Regions from separate parts of the Pseudomonas sp. GW101-3H06 genome, predicted to be linked through region 1. Evidence: predicted binding sites of a transcription regulator. Region 1 holds the regulator's gene; each other region holds the start of a gene.

Region 1 (4,441 bases):
CCATGAGTACGAGCTTGAGCAGGTTGCTTTCAACTTCGGTGACCAGTTGGGTCACGCGCTTGATCACTTGACCGGTGAGGTCCTGGTAATCCTGGGCAAGCAGGATGTCGTTGAGGTTGCTCGACACCGCGCGGCCGTCTTCGGCGCTGCGCGCCAGGAAACCGTCGACCCGCCGCGCCAGTTCGCGGAACTCTTCAGCCCCGACTTCACGACGCATGAACCGTCCCCAGTCGGTACTCAAGGCCTGGGCTTCATCGCTCAGGCGGTTGACCACCGGCGTGGCGGTTTCCACCAGGTCCATGGTGCGGTTGGCCGCCGCCTCGGTCAGCTTGACCACATAGGACAGGCGCTCGGTCGCATCCGTGATCTGCGACACTTCCTCGGCTTGCGGCATGTGCGGGTCAATCTGGAAATTGACGATCGCGCTATGCAGCTCGCGGGTCAGCTTGCCCACTTCCTGATACAGGCCGCGGTCACGGGTCTGGTTGAGCTCATGGATCAATTGCACAGCATCGCCGAACTTGCCCTTTTCAAGGCTCGCGACCAGTTCGACGGCGTGTTTTTTCAGGGTCGATTCAAAATCACCCTGCGAAGATTCGTTATGCCCCATAGCTCCCCCGTGGCGCAGTTCAACCGATGCGTTCGAAAATCTTCTCGATTTTTTCTTTCAACGCCTGGGCCGTGAAGGGTTTGACCACATAGCCGTTTACACCGGCCTGGGCCGCTTCGATGATCTGTTCGCGCTTGGCTTCAGCGGTCACCATCAGCACCGGCAGGTGCTTGAGCTTTTCATCGGCACGCACGTGGCGCAGCAGATCGATACCGGTCATGCCTGGCATGTTCCAGTCCGTTACCAGAAAGTCGATGCTCCCGCTGTTGAGTACCGGAATGGCGGTAGTGCCATCGTCGGCCTCGACCGTGTTGGTGAACCCAAGGTCACGCAACAGGTTTTTTATGATCCGCCGCATCGTTGAGAAGTCATCAACGATGAGGATTTTCATGTTCTTGTCCAATTCGACCTCCAAGCAGACTAAAACGCGCCCAGCACCTGGACGCGCCATTTCAATCAATCTGGCAAAGCACTCGATGACTGTCTGGAGTACAGCGGATCGAGACCGGCGCGGTTCATCACCCCACCAGCCACGTCGCAGTGCCCCCACACTGCCTTCAGCGCGCTCGCCACTCTCCCAAACGCCCCCGCAAACGGGCCGCGCACTGGCTGTGTAACTGGCTGACCCGAGATTCGCTGACCCCCAGGACCTCACCGATTTCCTTGAGATTCAGCTCTTCGTCGTAGTACAGCGCCAACACCAGTCGCTCACGCTCCGGCAAATTGGCAATCGCGTCCGCCAGCGCCGCCTGGAAGCGTTCATCTTCCAGATCGCGTGACGGTTCAAGATGAGCACTCGCGCCATCCTCATGCAGCCCTTCGTGTTCGCCGTCCTGCAACAGATCGTCGAAGCTGAACAAGCGGCTGCCCAGGGTGTCGTTCAAAATCCCGTAATAATCGTCGAGACTCAATTGGAGTTCGGCCGCAACTTCGTGATCTTTAGCGTCACGACCGGTTTTAGCTTCAATCGAGCGAATGGCGTCGCTGACCATCCGGGTATTGCGGTGGACCGAACGTGGTGCCCAGTCCCCCTTGCGTACTTCATCGAGCATGGCGCCGCGGATGCGGATGCCCGCGTACGTCTCGAAACTCGCGCCTTTGCTGGCGTCGTATTTGGTCGACACTTCAAGCAGGCCGATCATCCCGGCCTGGATAAGGTCTTCGACCTGGACGCTGGCCGGCAGACGTGCCAGCAGGTGATAGGCAATGCGTTTGACCAGTGGCGCGTAACGCTCGATCAGCTCGTACTGCGCGTCACGCGCCGACTTCTTGTAGAGGTTGTAACCGCTGGCTGTCATAGCACAGGTCCTGCCGTTTGTTGCACGAGGCGCTCGACGAAAAACTCCAGGTGCCCGCGCGGGTTGGCGGGCAGCGGCCAGGTATCGACCTTCTGTGCGATGGCCTTGAACGCCAGCGAGCACTTGGAACGCGGGAACGCTTCATAGACCGCACGTTGTTTCTGCACGGCCTTGCGCACGCTTTCGTCGTACGGCACGGCGCCAACGTATTGCAGGGCGACGTCGAGGAAGCGGTCGGTGACCTTGGTCAACTTGGCGAACAGGTTGCGACCTTCCTGCGGGCTCTGCGCCATGTTGGCCAGGACGCGGAAACGATTCATGCCGTAATCGCGGTTAAGCAATTTGATCAATGCGTAGGCGTCGGTGATCGAGGTTGGCTCGTCGCAGACCACCAGCAACACTTCCTGCGCGGCGCGCACAAAACTGACTACCGAGTCACCGATACCCGCAGCGGTGTCGATCACCAGCACGTCGAGATTGTCGCCGATGTCGCTGAACGCCTGGATCAGGCCGGCGTGTTGCGCCGGGCTCAAATGCACCATGCTCTGGGTCCCGGACGCGGCCGGAACGATGCGGATGCCGCCTGGCCCCTGCAACAGGACGTCACGCAGCTCGCAACGGCCTTCAATCACATCAGCCAGAGTACGCTTGGGTGTCAGACCCAGCAGAACGTCGACGTTCGCCAGCCCCAGATCGGCGTCCAGCAGCATGACGCGCCGGCCAAGCTCAGCCAAAGCCAGGGACAAGTTCACTGACACGTTAGTTTTCCCGACGCCACCTTTGCCGCCGGTCACCGCGATCACCTGTACGGGATGCATGCTGCCCATGTTATTTCTTTACCTTGTCTTGCATAGACGGAGGCCACATTACTGGCTGCGCGTTCGCAACTGGAACAATGCATGGCAGACCATCGATGTAGGTACAAAAACGATTCATTGTCACCTCAGCCTACCTGCTTGGTCGGGCTGTGGTAGATATCAGCGAACATGTCAGCCATGGCTTCTTCGCTGGGCTCTTCCTGCATTTGCACGCTCACGGCGCGACTGACCAGTTGATGACGACGCGGCAGATGCAAATCATCCGGAATCCGCGGCCCATCGGTCAGGTACGCCACCGGCAACTCATGGCTGATGGCAAGGCTCAACACCTCGCCCAGACTCGCCGTTTCATCCAGTTTAGTCAGGATGCAGCCAGCGAGCCCGCAGCGCTTGTAACTGTGATAAGCGGCCGTTAGAACCTGTTTCTGGCTGGTGGTTGCCAGGACCAGGTAATTTTTTGACTTGATGCCACGCCCGGCCAGGCTTTCGAGCTGCATGCGCAGCGCCGGATCGCTGGCTTGCAGGCCGGCGGTATCGATCAGCACGACGCGTTTGCGCAACAATGGATCCAGCGCCTGCACCAGCGATTGCCCCGGATCGACGTGAGTTACCGACACGTTGAGAATCCGGCCCAGGGTCTTGAGTTGCTCCTGGGCACCAATACGATAGCTGTCCATGCTCACCAGCGCGATGTTTTGCGCGCCGTATTTGAGCACGTAACGGGCAGCCAGCTTGGCCAGGGTGGTGGTCTTGCCCATGCCGGCAGGGCCGACCATGGCAATCACACCACCCTCTTCCAGCGGTTCGACTTCCGGTGTGGCAATCATCCGCGCCAAGTGGGCCAGCAACATGCGCCAGGCCTGGCGGGGTTCTTCGATATCGGTGATCAGCGCCAACAAGTCCCGCGACAACGGGCCGGACAGGCCGATGCGCTGCAAGCGGCGCCAGAGGTTAGCCTGGTCCGGGCGGCTGCCTTGCAGCTGATTCCAGGCCAGGGAGCCCAGTTGAACTTCAAGTAGCTCACGCAGGCCGTTGAGTTCGAACCGCATCGAGTCGAACACACGCTGATCGACCGCAGGCGCAGCAACAGGTGCCGGCGCCGGGCGACGGGGCTCGGCGTAGGTGGGTTCGATCAGTGGCTCGGCGGCCGTGAGCGGCAGGCCGGCGAACAACTGGCGATTGGTCGCGTTGTCGCTCTCACCCTCGCTGCGCAGGCTCAATTCGGCCTGGGCGGTGACGATCCGCGACTGGGTCTTGCGCAGCTCGTCTTCAAGTTCCATGTTCGGAACACGCGGCGCCAGCGCCGACAGCTTGTAATCCAGGGCAGCCGTCAGCTCGACCCCACCGGCGATGCGGCGGTTGCCAATGATGGCGGCATCGGCACCCAGCTCATCACGAACCAGTTTCATGGCCTGACGCATATCGGCGGCGAAAAAACGCTTAACTTGCATAACCCACTACCTCAGCCGTTGGGCCCTACTGTCGCAACGATGGTCACTTGCTTGTTGTCAGGAATTTCCTGGTACGCCAGAACGTGCAAACCCGGCACTGCCAGTCGGCCAAACCGCGAGAGCATCGCGCGAACCGGGCCGGCTACCAGCAGAATCACCGGCTGACCTTGCATCTCCTGGCGCTGTGCCGCATCGATCAACGAACGTTGCAGCTTCTCAGCCATGCTTGGCTCCAGCAAAACGCCCTCTTCCGAGCCTTGTCCT
Region 2 (4,441 bases), 150 kb from region 1:
AACAGGAGCCGCAGACCGATACGCCTCCAGAAGAACCGGATTCGGGTCGGGAGCAAAGTTTCACTGAAGCCAGGCCGTAACACTCAGGCATAAAAAACGGGCAGTCACCGCAAGGGGCTGCCCGTCTTTGTTAGCGCGTTACATCAGAGGTCGTCTTTGTCGAAGCGCCGGGCTTCGCGTTGCAGCTGGTAGACGAACCGCTCGACTTGCCGCTGCACCAGCCCGCTCATGTTGTGGAAGCGTACACCGGCGAAAGTAGTGGAGATCTTTTCTTCGAAGTGCAGATACCGCAGTTCGACCGGCGCGGTCATCTTGCCGAAGGGCAGGGCGGCCATGAAGCGATCATAGACTTGGCCCAACTGCAGGCTGCCAGTGATGTCGCCGGTGAAGCGCAACTTGCAACCGGTGGCCGAGATGTCCAGCAACTTGCCGCTGATCGGCGCCTTGAGTTTCTCGCCATCCAGGTCGACGTCGACCAGTTGAGCCAGCTTCAATGCCGCACGGAATGCATTGCGGCGCTGGTGGTAGACCACTTCGTCGGGCAGCGTGCCACGGTAGCAACGACTGCCACCGGATTCGTCGATGGTCAGCGGACCATTGCTTTCCCACGCTATGCGCACACCATCGTGGAAACCTTCAACCTTGAACGGCTCGCCGGCCAGCAGGAAGCGTTCGCCGTCACGGGGAATCATTTCATCCAGGGCAATCATGTTGCTGTCGCGATCAATGTCCACCAGATAGCTCTGGAAGCGCTGGCTGCGCTCATGGAACGTGATGATCAGCGGGTCATGGCTTTCTTGCAGTTGGCGAAGGTTGCCGGAGATTTCCAGAGGCGTGCTGAGCACCTTGGGTGGCTGCGGAGCATCGTCCGCATTTAAGGCATTGGACACGGTTAATCAATCTCCAGACAAATTTTGACTACGGCTAGCCAGCATTTTGCCAGCATGTTTCGCGTCTTGATAGTGCGTGCTCATCGACGGGCTCAAGCCTGACTGAGCGGGCGCGGTTTCACAAGCTTGGAAAATGTTCCGCTGGCGTCATAGAGCGCTGGAGGTTCGCCGCCGGTGAGGATTTTCAGCTGAGTGGCCGTGGCGGCCTGCTGTACCAGAATCGACTGGCCGTTGTTGGCATTGGCGGCTTGGCATTGAGTCAAAAGGTCGGTCAGCACATCGCTTTGTGCCAGCAGTGCTTCGCCGACGCTCGACTGGCTGGCCAGTTGCTCCAGACCGCTACGGTTGGTCGGCAGGTTGAGACTGGCGAGGATTTCACTGCGCTTGCGGCCATGCTGTTCAAGCAAAATGATCAAGGCTTGCTTCTGCGCCAGAATATCTTCGAGCAGGGACATGTCGCGACCATGCAAGGCGAGGGACTCGGTACGCAGTAACTCCAGCAATTGTTGCGCTGGAGCAAAATCGTCGGTGATCAGTTGCAGTAGATTCGTGTCGTGCATGGCTGGCCTTGGGTTTTAAGCGTCCAAAAGCCTGGCGCCGGCCGGGGCCTAGCGCTGGGCTTCGAAGTTGAGCAGTTTGCTGGCTACACGGTTGCTGTCGACTTTATAGCTGCCATCGGCAATCGCTGCTTTCAACTCGGCCACGCGGGCTTTGTCGACGACAGGCTGATCGCGCAGCGTATCAGTGATCTTCTGCAACTGTTGAGCCTCATTGCTGAGATGTACCGATTCCCCGACTGTAGCGGTACCGGCCTGTTCGGCCTGGGTAGTCAGCGGTGCGGATTTACCGGTTTCGGCGGTTTCCTTGGCAGCGCTGGTACGTGTACTGCCCGTCAATGACGAGGAACTGTTCAAACGGCTGAAATCGATGACCATGATAAAAACCTCTGGGAATTTGGACGCTTGCCATGTTTTCGGCCATTCCCTGAAAAACTTTAGGCCCATTTATCAATGAGCTTGCGCGCGTCAGCGCTTGCCCTGTATGGGGCACAGTTTAGGGAACAGCCATGGCCAGCGCCACATCTTCACGAAACACAGGGCTCTGCATGGCCGCCTACATGGAAACCTCCACCTGGCCCGGCGCGATGACTTGCGCCTTGATGACTCGTTGGGAGTTGAGGTTTTTCACCCGGATCTGTTCGCTCATGCCGCCATTGGACAGCGCTTCGCCGGGCATTCGCACGCTGAGCGTACCGCTGCGGGCGGTGATCACCACTTGATCACCTTTGCGGATAACTTCCGCCTGTTCGAGATGGACCAGGGTAATGACCTGATCGGTGACCATTGGTCGGGTAAGTCGTTGTCCGATCGCCTGTTCGACGGAGGTCAGGTAGCCCTGGTTGATCGCACTGATATCCCGCTCACGCAGGATCACATCCTCAGGCTCGACAATGCCGGCGCGCCGCAGTGGTCGCGAGGTGGTCACGACGTCGCGAAACAGGCGTACTTGAGCGGGTACGAAGACCGTCCAGGGGGATGTTCCCTCGCAGCGAACCTTGACCGTGACCCGGCCCAACGGCTTGGCCGGACTCTCCAGTGAGGCTGTCAATTCCTTGTCGCACATCGGCATGCGCATACGCGGATCGAGCTGGTTGACCTGGATTTCGTAGCGACCTTCCGTTTGACTGGTAGCCAGATAGTCTTCTACGGTGAATTCAAGAAAGCCCTGGGTGACGCCGATAAGCATGTCAGGCAAGGTAACCGCGTCAGCAACGGCAGGGCTGCCAGTGTTGAACAGGCACACAGCCGCCAACGCACCGAGGAATTTGCGGTGGAGTGTGGTCGGGCGTCGGAAAAATGTCGGTTCTGTGTTCATACAAAGATAAAAAGCAAGCGCCGTGCCGTTTAGAGATGAATGTGCGTCGCAACAACACTTAGCGTTGGTGTAGGAGTCTGGGCATGGCTGGTGTAATGGATTCGGTGAACCAGCGCACGCAACTGGTAGGGCAGAATCGCCTTGAGCTGTTGTTGTTCCGTCTCGACGGCCAGCAGCTGTATGGGATCAACGTGTTCAAGGTTCGGGAGGTGTTGCAATGCCCCCAGCTGACGCTGATGCCCAAGTCCAGTCCTGTCGTGTGCGGCGTGGCGAATATCCGGGGGGCGACCATTCCGATCCTTGATCTGGCAATGGCGACTGGCTCCGGCGCTTTGAAGGACAAGAACAATCCCTTCGTGATCATCACGGAATACAACACCAAGACCCAGGGATTTCTGGTGCGCTCGGTGGAACGCATCGTCAATATGAACTGGGAGGAGATTCATCCGCCACCCAAGGGGACCGGTCGCGATCACTACCTGACGGCGGTGACGCGGGTCGACAATCAGTTGGTTGAAATCATCGACGTCGAAAAGGTGCTGGCGGAAGTGGCGCCGACGCCGGAAGCGATTTCCGTCGGCGTGGTCGATGTCGAAACCCAGCACAAGGCACTCTCGTTGCGTGTGCTGACGGTCGATGATTCGTCGGTGGCGCGCAAGCAGGTCACGCGCTGCCTGCAAACGGTCGGTGTCGAAGTGGTGGCGTTGAACGACGGCCGGCAAGCGCTGGATTACCTGCGCAAACTGGTCGACGAGGGCAAGAAGCCGGAAGAAGAGTTCCTGATGATGATCTCCGACATCGAGATGCCGGAGATGGACGGGTACACGCTGACGGCCGAGATCCGCAACGATCCTCGCATGCAAAAGCTTCATATCATCCTGCATACTTCGTTGTCGGGCGTGTTCAATCAGGCGATGGTCAAGAAAGTCGGTGCCGATGACTTCCTGGCCAAATTCCGTCCTGATGACCTGGCATCCCGGGTAGTCGACCGGATCAAAGCAGCAGATATCAGCTAGGGGCGTCCGGCCCCTGGCAGTCAACACGATTTAAGAGGCGGCAGCATTGTCTACGGGTAATTTGGATTTCGAACAGTTCCGGGTATTCCTGGAAAAAGCCTGTGGCATTTTGCTCGGTGAAAACAAGCAGTATCTGGTCTCGAGCCGTCTCAACAAACTGATGGAGCAGCAAGGCATCAAGTCCCTGGGTGAGTTGGTCCAACGCATCCAGACCCAGCCGCGCAGCGGGTTGCGCGAGATGGTGGTGGACGCGATGACGACCAACGAAACCTTGTGGTTTCGTGACACCTATCCGTTTGAAGTCTTGAAGAACAAGGTACTGCCTGAAGCGATCAAGGCCAGTCCCGGCCAGCGTTTGCGGATTTGGTCGGCGGCGTGCTCGTCGGGTCAGGAGCCGTACTCGCTGTCGATGTCCATCGACGAGTTCGAGCGGACCAATGTCGGGCAATTGAAGATGGGGGTGCAGATCGTGGCCACCGATCTGTCCGGCACCATGCTCACCAACTGCAAGACCGGCGAATACGACAGCCTGGCCATCGGTCGCGGTCTGTCGCCCGAGCGGCTGCAGCGTTATTTCGATCCGAAGGGGCCGGGACGCTGGGCCATCAAGGCGCCGATCAAGAGCCGAGTGGAATTCCGCTCCTTCAACCTGCTGGATAG
Region 3 (4,441 bases), 1.7 Mb from region 1:
GAGGTTGCGCAATGCCTGGGCGATGGCATTGAGGCTGGCGCCGGCCAGACCGGCTTGTTCGATCGTGAGTTGCGAAGCCCGACTGCTGTCGCCGATCACCTTGACCGCTGCCTCGGAGTGAGTTTGCAGGCGTTCGATCATCGACTGGATTTCTGCCGTGGATTTCTGGGTACGCTGGGCCAGCAGGCGCACTTCATCGGCCACCACCGCGAACCCTCGACCTTGCTCGCCGGCCCGGGCCGCCTCGATCGCGGCGTTGAGGGCCAGCAAATTGGTTTGCTCGGCGATGGAGCGGATCACTTCCAGGACGCTGCCTATCTGGGTGCTTTCGCTGGCCAGTGTGCGGATCACTTCCACCGCCTGGTCGATGGTGGAGGACAGGGTATCGATCTGCTTGAGACTGCCGTCGATGTTGATCTGGCCTTGTTGCGCCTGCGCTTCGGCATCGCGCATTTCGCTGGCGGCATGCTCGGCGTTCTTCGCCACATCCTGCACGCCATAGGTCACTTCATTGATCGCGGTGGCCACCAGTTCCATCTGTTGCGATTGTTGCTGGCTGCGTTGTTGGGCCTGGGTGGCGTCGTTGCCCAGTTCGCTGGACGATTGCCCCAGGGCACTGGCGGACACCTGCAACTCACCGATCACCAGCCGCAGTTTGGTGGTGAAGGCGTTGAAGTGCCGCGCCAGTTGCGTGACTTCATCCTGGCCGTGGGTGTCGAGGCTGCGGGTCAGGTCGCTTTCGCCGCTGGCGATGTTGGCCATCGCGTTCACGGTTTCCTGAAGCGGGCGGACGATGCTGCGGGCAATCACGATCACCAGCGCCGCCATGATCAGTGCGATGGCCAGGCCGATCGCCGATGCTTCCCAGACCTGGCCGTAGAACTCGGCTTGCATGTCATCGATGTACACGCCCGAGCCGATCACCCAGCCCCAGGGTTCGAACAGTTTGACGTAGGAGGTTTTTTCCACCGGGTCGCTGGCACCCGGTTTCGGCCAGCGATAATTGATGATGCCGGCGCCCTTGGCCTTGGCGACGGCGACCATTTCGTTGAACACCGCAAAGCCGTCCGGGTCGCGGATCGCCGACAGGTTCTGACCATCGAGTTTCGGGTTGGCAGGGTGCATGACCATCACTGGCGTGAGGTCATTGATCCAGAAGTAATCGTTCTGGTCATAGCGCAGTCCGCGCACGGCGGTCAGCGCCTGTTTCTGCGCCGCCTCGCGGGTGAGGGTGCCGGCGGTTTCCAGGCCGTGGTAGTAGGTGAGAATGCCGCTGGCGGTTTGCACCACATGCTGGGTTTTTTGCGCCTTGGCCTCATTGAGGTCTTCGTGAATCTGCTTGAGCATCAAGGCGCCCAACGCCAATAGCATCACGACGGCCACGATCAAGATGAGCCACAAACGCCGACTGATCGACATATTGCGCAAGCTGTTCATAACGCGGTGCTCCAGATTCTTGTTTTTGTGGTTGTTCTTGTAAGAAGTGATCGCCAGCATCCTGTCCGGCCCGATAACGTGGCAACGCCAATCGGGCTTCTCTCACAGGATTTCGGCCGCGCGCGGAAAAACCTGAATACAAATTGATTTTTCACGGAATTTTTCCCGGCCTGCGGGTATCTTGTGCGCGCGGGTTTTCAACTACGCTGAACGCTTTGAAAAATACTAACGGGGCATGCGTTGACGCATAGCCTTTGGGGGATTGATGGATCTTTGGACTGCCTTTCAGGCGTTGATACTTGGGGTTGTAGAAGGGCTGACAGAGTTTTTGCCCATTTCCAGTACCGGGCACCAGATCATTGTGGCCGACCTGCTCAATTTCGGTGGCGAGCGCGCCATGGCGTTCAACATCATTATCCAGTTGGGGGCGATCCTGGCGGTGGTGTGGGAATTTCGCCGCAAGATTTTCGATGTGGTCATTGGCTTGCCGACGCAACCCGGCGCACGACGCTTTACCGCGAACCTGCTGATTGCCTTCTTTCCCGCCGTGGTTCTGGGGGTGATCTTCGCCGACTTGATCCATCACTATCTGTTCAACCCGATCACGGTGGCCGCCGCGTTGGTGGTGGGCGGTATCGTCATGTTGTGGGCGGAAAATCGTCAGCATGAGGTGCATGCCGAAACAGTGGATGAGATCACCTGGAAAGATGCCCTGAAAGTCGGCTTCGCCCAGTGCCTGGCGATGATTCCGGGGACCTCTCGCTCCGGCTGCACAATCATCGGTGGATTATTGTTCGGCCTGTCGCGCAAGACCGCCACCGAGTTTTCGTTCTTCCTGGCGATGCCGACCATGGTGGGTGCCGCCGTGTACTCGGGCTACAAGTACCACAAGCTGTTCGTCCCGGCCGATTTCCCGGTATTCGCCATCGGCTTCGTCACTGCGTTCATCTTCGCGATGATCGCCGTCAGGGGCTTGCTCAAGTTCATCGCCAGCCACAGCTATGCGGCATTTGCCTGGTACCGCATCGCATTTGGCCTGGTCATCCTGGCCACCTGGCAGTTCGGCTGGGTCGACTGGACCGCGGTCAAGCCATGAGTGACTCGGGCGCGCGCAACAACTCTGGACGCCCATCGGGCGGCGAGATCCGTAATCTGCGGTTGAAGTTGCTGGTGTTCGCGATCCTGTGTGCGTTGCCGTTTTTCGGTTCGATGTCGATGGCGTTGCAAGGGGTTTCGCTAATTCCCCTGGCGGCCTACGGCATCGTCAGCGTGCTGGCGTTTTTGCTGTACTGGAGCGACAAGCGCAAGGCGCGCGCCGATCACTGGCGTACCCCGGAGAACGTCCTGCATGCGCTGGAGTTCGCCGGTGGCTGGCCGGGTGCCTTACTGGCGCAGCAAATGTTTCGGCACAAGACGCGCAAGTTTTCCTTTCAACTGGTGTTCTGGCTCATCGTGCTGCTGCATCAGGTGTTCTGGATCGACATGTTGTTTCTCGGCGCACATCTGTTTGCATTGTTCTGAAAGACAGTGAGCAACCCCGGTGGGTTGTTCGTTGGTCTAGAGCAGCAGCCCGACCTGCGCGCGCTTGGGCAACTTGCCGACCACCAGTTGATGGGAGCGTCGCAACAAGCCCTGCAACTCCTCGGCGCCAAGCGGGTAGGGCGTTGCCATGATGACCCACTGGGCCCGCGCCAGATAAGGCGCCGGATGAATGCCGGGACGGTCGCAGTGACCGAGAAACAGATCCTTGTCGACCTTGAATGCCAGCGAGTCACCACGCAGGTTCTGCAAGGCGAACATCTTGGTCCCGGCCACCGAAAACACCCGCACGCCGCCCCACTTGTAATCCTCTCGAGCACCGGGCAAGGCCAGGCAAAAGGCCGCGACCTGCGCTTCACTCATGCGTGCAGCCTTCATAACAAATAGTCTCCATGGGCATTGAATGTTTCGATCAAATGGTTGAGCCGGGCACGTAATGCGGGCTGCGAGTCACCAACGATCATGCTCACGCTGTCGTGCGCCAAGTCCGATAAAGGGCCTACTGCAGCCTCTGCACCCGCTTCGAGCGGTTTCTCCCGGCGGGATATGTGAAACACGTTCTATCACCTGCGATACTCCGCCTTGTATTCAGACTGCGAGTAAATGGCTCCGTGTACGATTTCAATGATTTGTACTTTTTTGTTCAGGTCGTCGACCACAACGGTTTCACAAGTGCGAGTAAAAAACTCGACATACCGAAATCGAAACTGAGCAGGCGCATTGCCTCGCTTGAAGAGCGGCTCGGTGTCCGCCTGATCCAGCGATCAACCCGCAAGTTCACGGTCACAGAGATCGGTCAGGATTACTATCGCCATTGCGTGGCGATGCTCGTTGAAGCCGATGCAGCCGAACAAGTGGTCGAGCATTCGCGCTCCGAGCCTCAGGGAATCGTGCGTATCAGTTGCCCACCGGCTTTGGGTGCCATGGGGGTCAGTGACATCATCGCGGAGTTCATGGTACTGCACCCTAAAGTTCAGGTGCATATTGATAGTACAAATCGCCGCGTCGATGTGCTGGGTGAGGGGTATGACATCGCGCTGAGAGTGCGTTTTCCGCCACTGGAGGACGACAACCTGGTGATGAGAGTGTTGGGTGACAGCCATCAGAAACTGGTGGCGCGACCATCGTTGATTGAAGGGTTGACGCTGCAAACACCCAAGGATTTGGCGCGTTTGCCGAGCATGGATCTTGGTCCACCCAACCGTGAGCACAAGTGGACTTTTTTAGGCGCAAAAAATCAACTGATCGAGGCCGTCCACGCGCCAAGATTTGTTACTTCGGACCTTGATGCACTGCACCGTGCCGCCGTACAGGGGGTAGGGGTCGTGCAAATGCCTGAGATCATGGTTCGCCATGCCATACATGATGGACTCTTGGTGGAAGTACTGCCTGAGTTCGTACTTCGTAGTGGGCTTATCCATGCGGTCTTCCCGTCTCGCAGGGGGTTACTGCCTTCGGTCCGCGG
Region 4 (4,441 bases), 420 kb from region 1:
ATTTCCACCCTGTGGGAAAAACCGTTGAGGACAGGCCAAACACGCAGTGTATGATGGCCGGTCTTTGCGAAACGGGTTCGTGTCACAGGGCTGTCGCTTGAGGGTGGCAGGCTGGCGCAAACCTTGTTTTTCACGTTTCTACACCAGGAGATATCCAATGAGCGTACTCGTAGGCAAACAAGCCCCTGACTTCACCGTACCGGCCGTACTCGGCAATGGCGAAATCGTAGACAGCTTCACCCTGTCCTCTGCCATCAAAGGCAAATACGGCCTGGTGTTCTTCTACCCACTGGACTTCACCTTCGTTTGCCCGTCGGAGCTGATTGCTCTGGATAACCGCATGTCTGAGTTCAAGGCACGCAACGTTGAAGTGATCGCTGTGTCCATCGACTCGCATTTCACCCACAACGCGTGGCGCAACACCCCGGTCAACAATGGCGGTATCGGCGAAGTCCGTTACACCATGGCTGCCGACATCAAGCAGGAAATCATGAAAGCCTACGACGTTCAGTCCGCTGATGGCGTGGCCTTCCGTGGTGCGTTCCTGATCGACGACAAAGGCGTTGTCCGTTCGCAGATCGTTAACGACCTGCCGCTGGGTCGTAACATGGAAGAGTTGCTGCGTCTGGTCGACGCTCTGCAATTCCACGAAGAGCACGGCGAAGTCTGCCCTGCGAACTGGAAAAAAGGCGACAAGGGCATGAACGCTTCGCCAGAAGGCGTCGCGGCCTACCTGACCGAGCACGCTGCTGCGCTGTAAGGCACACGCTCCTGCTACAAAAAGCAGGTACAAAAAAACCGGCCCTTGAGGCCGGTTTTTTTATGGGTGGGATGAGTGCGACGGATCAGTCGTCGAAGTCTTCCCAACCGCCCATTTGTTTCCAGCGATTGACGATGCCGCAGAACAGCTCGGCGGTCTTCTCCGTGTCATAGCGAGCCGAGTGGGCCTCGCGACCGTCGAAGTCGATGTCGGCTGCCTGACAGGCTTTGGCCAGCACCGTTTGACCATAAGCCAGGCCGGCGAGGGTGGCTGTGTCAAAGCTGGAGAACGGGTGAAACGGGTTGCGCTTCATGTCCAGGCGCGCGACGGCAGCGTTGAGGAAGCCCAGGTCGAAGCTGCTGTTGTGACCGACCAGAATCGCCCGCTTGCAACCGTTGGCTTTGAGCGCCTTGCGTACACCGCGGAAGATATCGTTCAGCGCCGACTCTTCGCTCACGGCCATGCGAAGCGGGTGATCGAGCTTGATCCCGGTGAACTCCAGCGCTGCCGCTTCGACGTTCGCACCTTCGAAAGGCTCGACCCGGAAGAAGTAGGTGTGATCAGGGTAGACAAAGCCCTTTTCATCCATGGCGATGGTAGTCGCGGCGATTTCCAGCAGGGCGTCAGTGGCCGAGTTGAAGCCACCGGTTTCTACGTCGACGACAACCGGCAGGTAACCACGAAACCTGGCAGCCATTGGATGACGAGGACCGCCTCCGCCGCCTTGACCTTCCTGTTCATCGTCGAAATGGTCTTCGCTCACGCGTGTTCCTCCAGCAGGCGCCAGCGCAGTTTTTCACCGGCGCGCAGCGGGATAACGGTCAGCTCGCCAAACGGCAGGCTGGTTGGGGCGGTCCATTCTTCGCGGACCAGGGTGATGCGATCGGTGTTCACCGGCAGGCCATAGAAGCGAGGGCCGTTGAGGCTGGCGAACGCTTCGAGCTTGTCCAGCGCATTGCGCTGTTCGAAGGCTTCGGCATACATCTCGATCGCAGCAAAAGCGGTGTAGCAACCGGCACAACCGCAGGCGGCTTCCTTGGCGTGCTGGGCATGGGGGGCCGAGTCGGTGCCAAGGAAGAATTTTTCACTGCCGCTGGTGGCGGCATCGAGCAACGCTTCCTGGTGCGTGTTGCGCTTGAGAATCGGCAGGCAATAGAAGTGCGGCCGAATCCCGCCCACCAGCATGTGGTTGCGGTTGTACAGCAGGTGATGCGCAGTGATGGTTGCGCCAACGTTGGCCGAAGCCGAGTTGACGAACTGCACGGCGTCAGCGGTGGTGATGTGTTCGAACACTACTTTGAGGGTCGGGAAACGCTCGACCACGCGACGCATGTGCTCATCGATGAAGATTTTTTCGCGGTCGAACACGTCGACATCGCCACGGGTGACTTCGCCGTGGATCAGCAAGGGCATTCCCACTTCGGCCATGGCCTCGAGTGCAGGGAAGATCTTGTCGATGCTGGTGACGCCAGAGTCCGAGTTGGTGGTCGCGCCGGCCGGGTACAGCTTGGCGGCGTGAATGAAACCGGTAGCCTTGGCCTCGCGAATTTCTTCGGGCTGGGTGCGGTCGGTCAGGTACAGGACCATCAGCGGTTCGAACCGGCTGCCGGCCGGGCGGGCAGCGAGGATGCGCTGGCGGTAGCCATCGGCCTCAGCCGCATTGCGGACAGGAGGTACCAGGTTGGGCATGATGATGGCGCGACCAAAGGTGCGCGCGACATCCGCGACGGTATTGGTCAACACGGCACCATCGCGAAGATGAATGTGCCAGTCGTCGGGACGCAGCAGGGTCAGGCGGTCGGACATGAGGGGATTCCAGGCGGGTCAAACTGAGGGGAATGCTACCGGAAAAGACTCTTGCAGGCACTCGCTATCAAGTTTTGCAGGAAGCTTCCGATATCCAACAGGTATGCCGTAAACATCTGTGTGTCGGTCTTTTTGTTGTAGAAGCCAGTGGAGCCTCCCGTGCGCCAGCGTTATTTAGCCTTGCTCAGTGTGTTTGCCAGCCTTCCCGCGATGGCGCTCACTTTCCAGACCCGTCTGGAGAGCATTGAGTGGACGGTCGAAGGCGACAAGTTCGAGTGCCGCCTGACCCAGCCGATCACCGATTTCGGCTCGGGACAGTTCGTGCGTCGAGCCGGAGAGCAGGCGACGTTTCGTCTGAATGCCTACAACGCCGTGATGGGTGGAGGTTCGGCTACCTTGCTGGCCGCCGCAGCGCCCTGGCAACCGGGGCGGGGCGATATCAATCTGGGTACAGTGAGAATCGGCAGTGGTAACGTGTTGTTCAACAGCTCACACGCTCAGGCCGGACGCTTGATCAGTGGCCTGATGGATGGGCGCAGTCCCGTGGTCCGGCATGCCTCTGGCGATGGGCGGGTGTCGGAAGTGCGCCTGTTACCGGTCAAGTTCAATAAAGCGTTTGCCGACTACCAGGGGTGTGTCGCCAAGCTGTTGCCACAGAATTTCGATCAGGTGAAGCAGTCCGAAGTCGGATTCCCCGGCGGCGGCATCGAGCTCGATGCTGCCGCGAAAGCCAGGCTGCAGGTGATGCTCGAATTCATGAAGGCCGATCCGACGGTCAATCACATCGAACTCGACGGCCATTCCGACAACAGCGGCAATCGCCTGACCAACCGTGACCTGTCACGTCGCCGCGCCCTGGCCGTCATGGAGTTCTTCAAGGCGAACGGCATCCAGGAGTCGCAGATCACCGTGCGCTTCCATGGCGAGCGTTATCCGCTGGCACCCAATACCAACAACGCCAATCGCTCGAAGAACCGCCGGGTTGCGGTGCGTCTGGAGCGGGGAGCACCACCGGAACAAGTGGCGCCTCAAGCCACTAAGCCGGCCGCTTCGGCAACATCCTGACTCCTTGGTCATCGTCGCGCTCTCGACATAATCTGTCGCTTCGTCGTCATAAGCTGTCGCGCCACTGTAAATTATCCTGCATGAGCGGTAGACTTCCCGGCTTTCCGTAGAACCCCGTGGAGTGATGGCATGGCGGACGTAAACAAGGTCGTTCTGGCGTATTCCGGCGGCCTGGACACTTCGGTGATCCTCAAGTGGCTGCAGGATACTTATAACTGTGAAGTGGTGACCTTCACCGCTGACCTGGGTCAGGGCGAAGAGGTCGAACCGGCACGCGCCAAGGCACAGGCCATGGGCGTGAAAGAAATCTACATCGACGACTTGCGCGAAGAGTTCGTGCGCGATTTCGTGTTCCCGATGTTCCGCGCCAACACCGTTTACGAAGGCGAGTACCTGCTGGGTACTTCCATCGCTCGTCCGCTGATCGCCAAGCGCCTGATCGAAATCGCCAACGAAACCGGCGCTGACGCCATTTCCCATGGCGCCACCGGCAAAGGCAATGACCAGGTTCGTTTCGAACTGGGCGCCTATGCCCTCAAGCCTGGCGTGAAAGTGATCGCCCCATGGCGCGAATGGGACCTGCTGTCCCGTGAGAAGCTGATGGATTACGCTGAAAAGCACGCAATCCCGATCGAACGTCACGGCAAGAAAAAATCCCCATACTCGATGGATGCCAATCTGCTGCACATCTCCTATGAAGGCGGCGTGCTGGAAGACACCTGGACCGAGCATGAAGAAGACATGTGGCGCTGGACTGTCTCCCCGGAGAACGCTCCTGACAAGCCGCAGTACCTGGAGCTGACTTACCGC

The links. The regulator FliA, encoded in region 1, starts transcription of late flagellar genes. The targets are predictions, from matches to a motif close to CTAAAGTTTNNNNNNNNNNNGCCGNTAA.
Region 2: a site for FliA is predicted at 1,861-1,888, ahead of flgM (flagellar biosynthesis anti-sigma factor FlgM). Genes of this name have one in related genera too.
Region 3: a site for FliA is predicted at 1,547-1,574, ahead of AC07ZE_RS14285 (methyl-accepting chemotaxis protein). Genes of this name have one in related genera too.
Region 4: a site for FliA is predicted at 2,633-2,660, ahead of AC07ZE_RS24060 (flagellar protein MotY). Genes of this name have one in related genera too.

What each region holds. Positions count from the first base shown of each region.
Region 1 covers NZ_JBWKZO010000001.1:4,829,612-4,834,052, forward strand. The annotation lists gene AC07ZE_RS22075 (protein phosphatase CheZ) at 1-610, opposite strand, end outside; gene AC07ZE_RS22080 (chemotaxis response regulator CheY) at 630-1,001, opposite strand; gene fliA (RNA polymerase sigma factor FliA) at 1,168-1,908, opposite strand; gene fleN (flagellar synthesis regulator FleN) at 1,905-2,735, opposite strand; gene flhF (flagellar biosynthesis GTPase FlhF) at 2,852-4,177, opposite strand; gene flhA (flagellar biosynthesis protein FlhA) at 4,189-4,441, opposite strand, start outside.
Region 2 covers NZ_JBWKZO010000001.1:4,976,913-4,981,353, reverse strand. The annotation lists gene AC07ZE_RS22830 (MFS transporter) at 1-80, shown strand, start outside; gene AC07ZE_RS22825 (flagellar brake protein) at 144-890, opposite strand; gene AC07ZE_RS22820 (flagella synthesis protein FlgN) at 983-1,450, opposite strand; gene flgM (flagellar biosynthesis anti-sigma factor FlgM) at 1,499-1,825, opposite strand; gene flgA (flagellar basal body P-ring formation chaperone FlgA) at 2,004-2,765, opposite strand; gene AC07ZE_RS22805 (chemotaxis protein CheV) at 2,849-3,781, shown strand; gene cheR (protein-glutamate O-methyltransferase CheR) at 3,828-4,441, shown strand, end outside.
Region 3 covers NZ_JBWKZO010000001.1:3,111,156-3,115,596, forward strand. The annotation lists gene AC07ZE_RS14285 (methyl-accepting chemotaxis protein) at 1-1,437, opposite strand, end outside; gene AC07ZE_RS14290 (undecaprenyl-diphosphate phosphatase) at 1,703-2,533, shown strand; gene AC07ZE_RS14295 (DUF1294 domain-containing protein) at 2,530-2,958, shown strand; gene AC07ZE_RS14300 (MmcQ/YjbR family DNA-binding protein) at 2,995-3,354, opposite strand; gene AC07ZE_RS14305 (LysR substrate-binding domain-containing protein) at 3,588-4,441, shown strand, end outside.
Region 4 covers NZ_JBWKZO010000001.1:5,246,650-5,251,090, reverse strand. The annotation lists gene AC07ZE_RS24075 (peroxiredoxin) at 158-760, shown strand; gene rnt (ribonuclease T) at 846-1,523, opposite strand; gene pyrC (dihydroorotase) at 1,520-2,566, opposite strand; gene AC07ZE_RS24060 (flagellar protein MotY) at 2,726-3,631, shown strand; gene AC07ZE_RS24055 (argininosuccinate synthase) at 3,761-4,441, shown strand, end outside.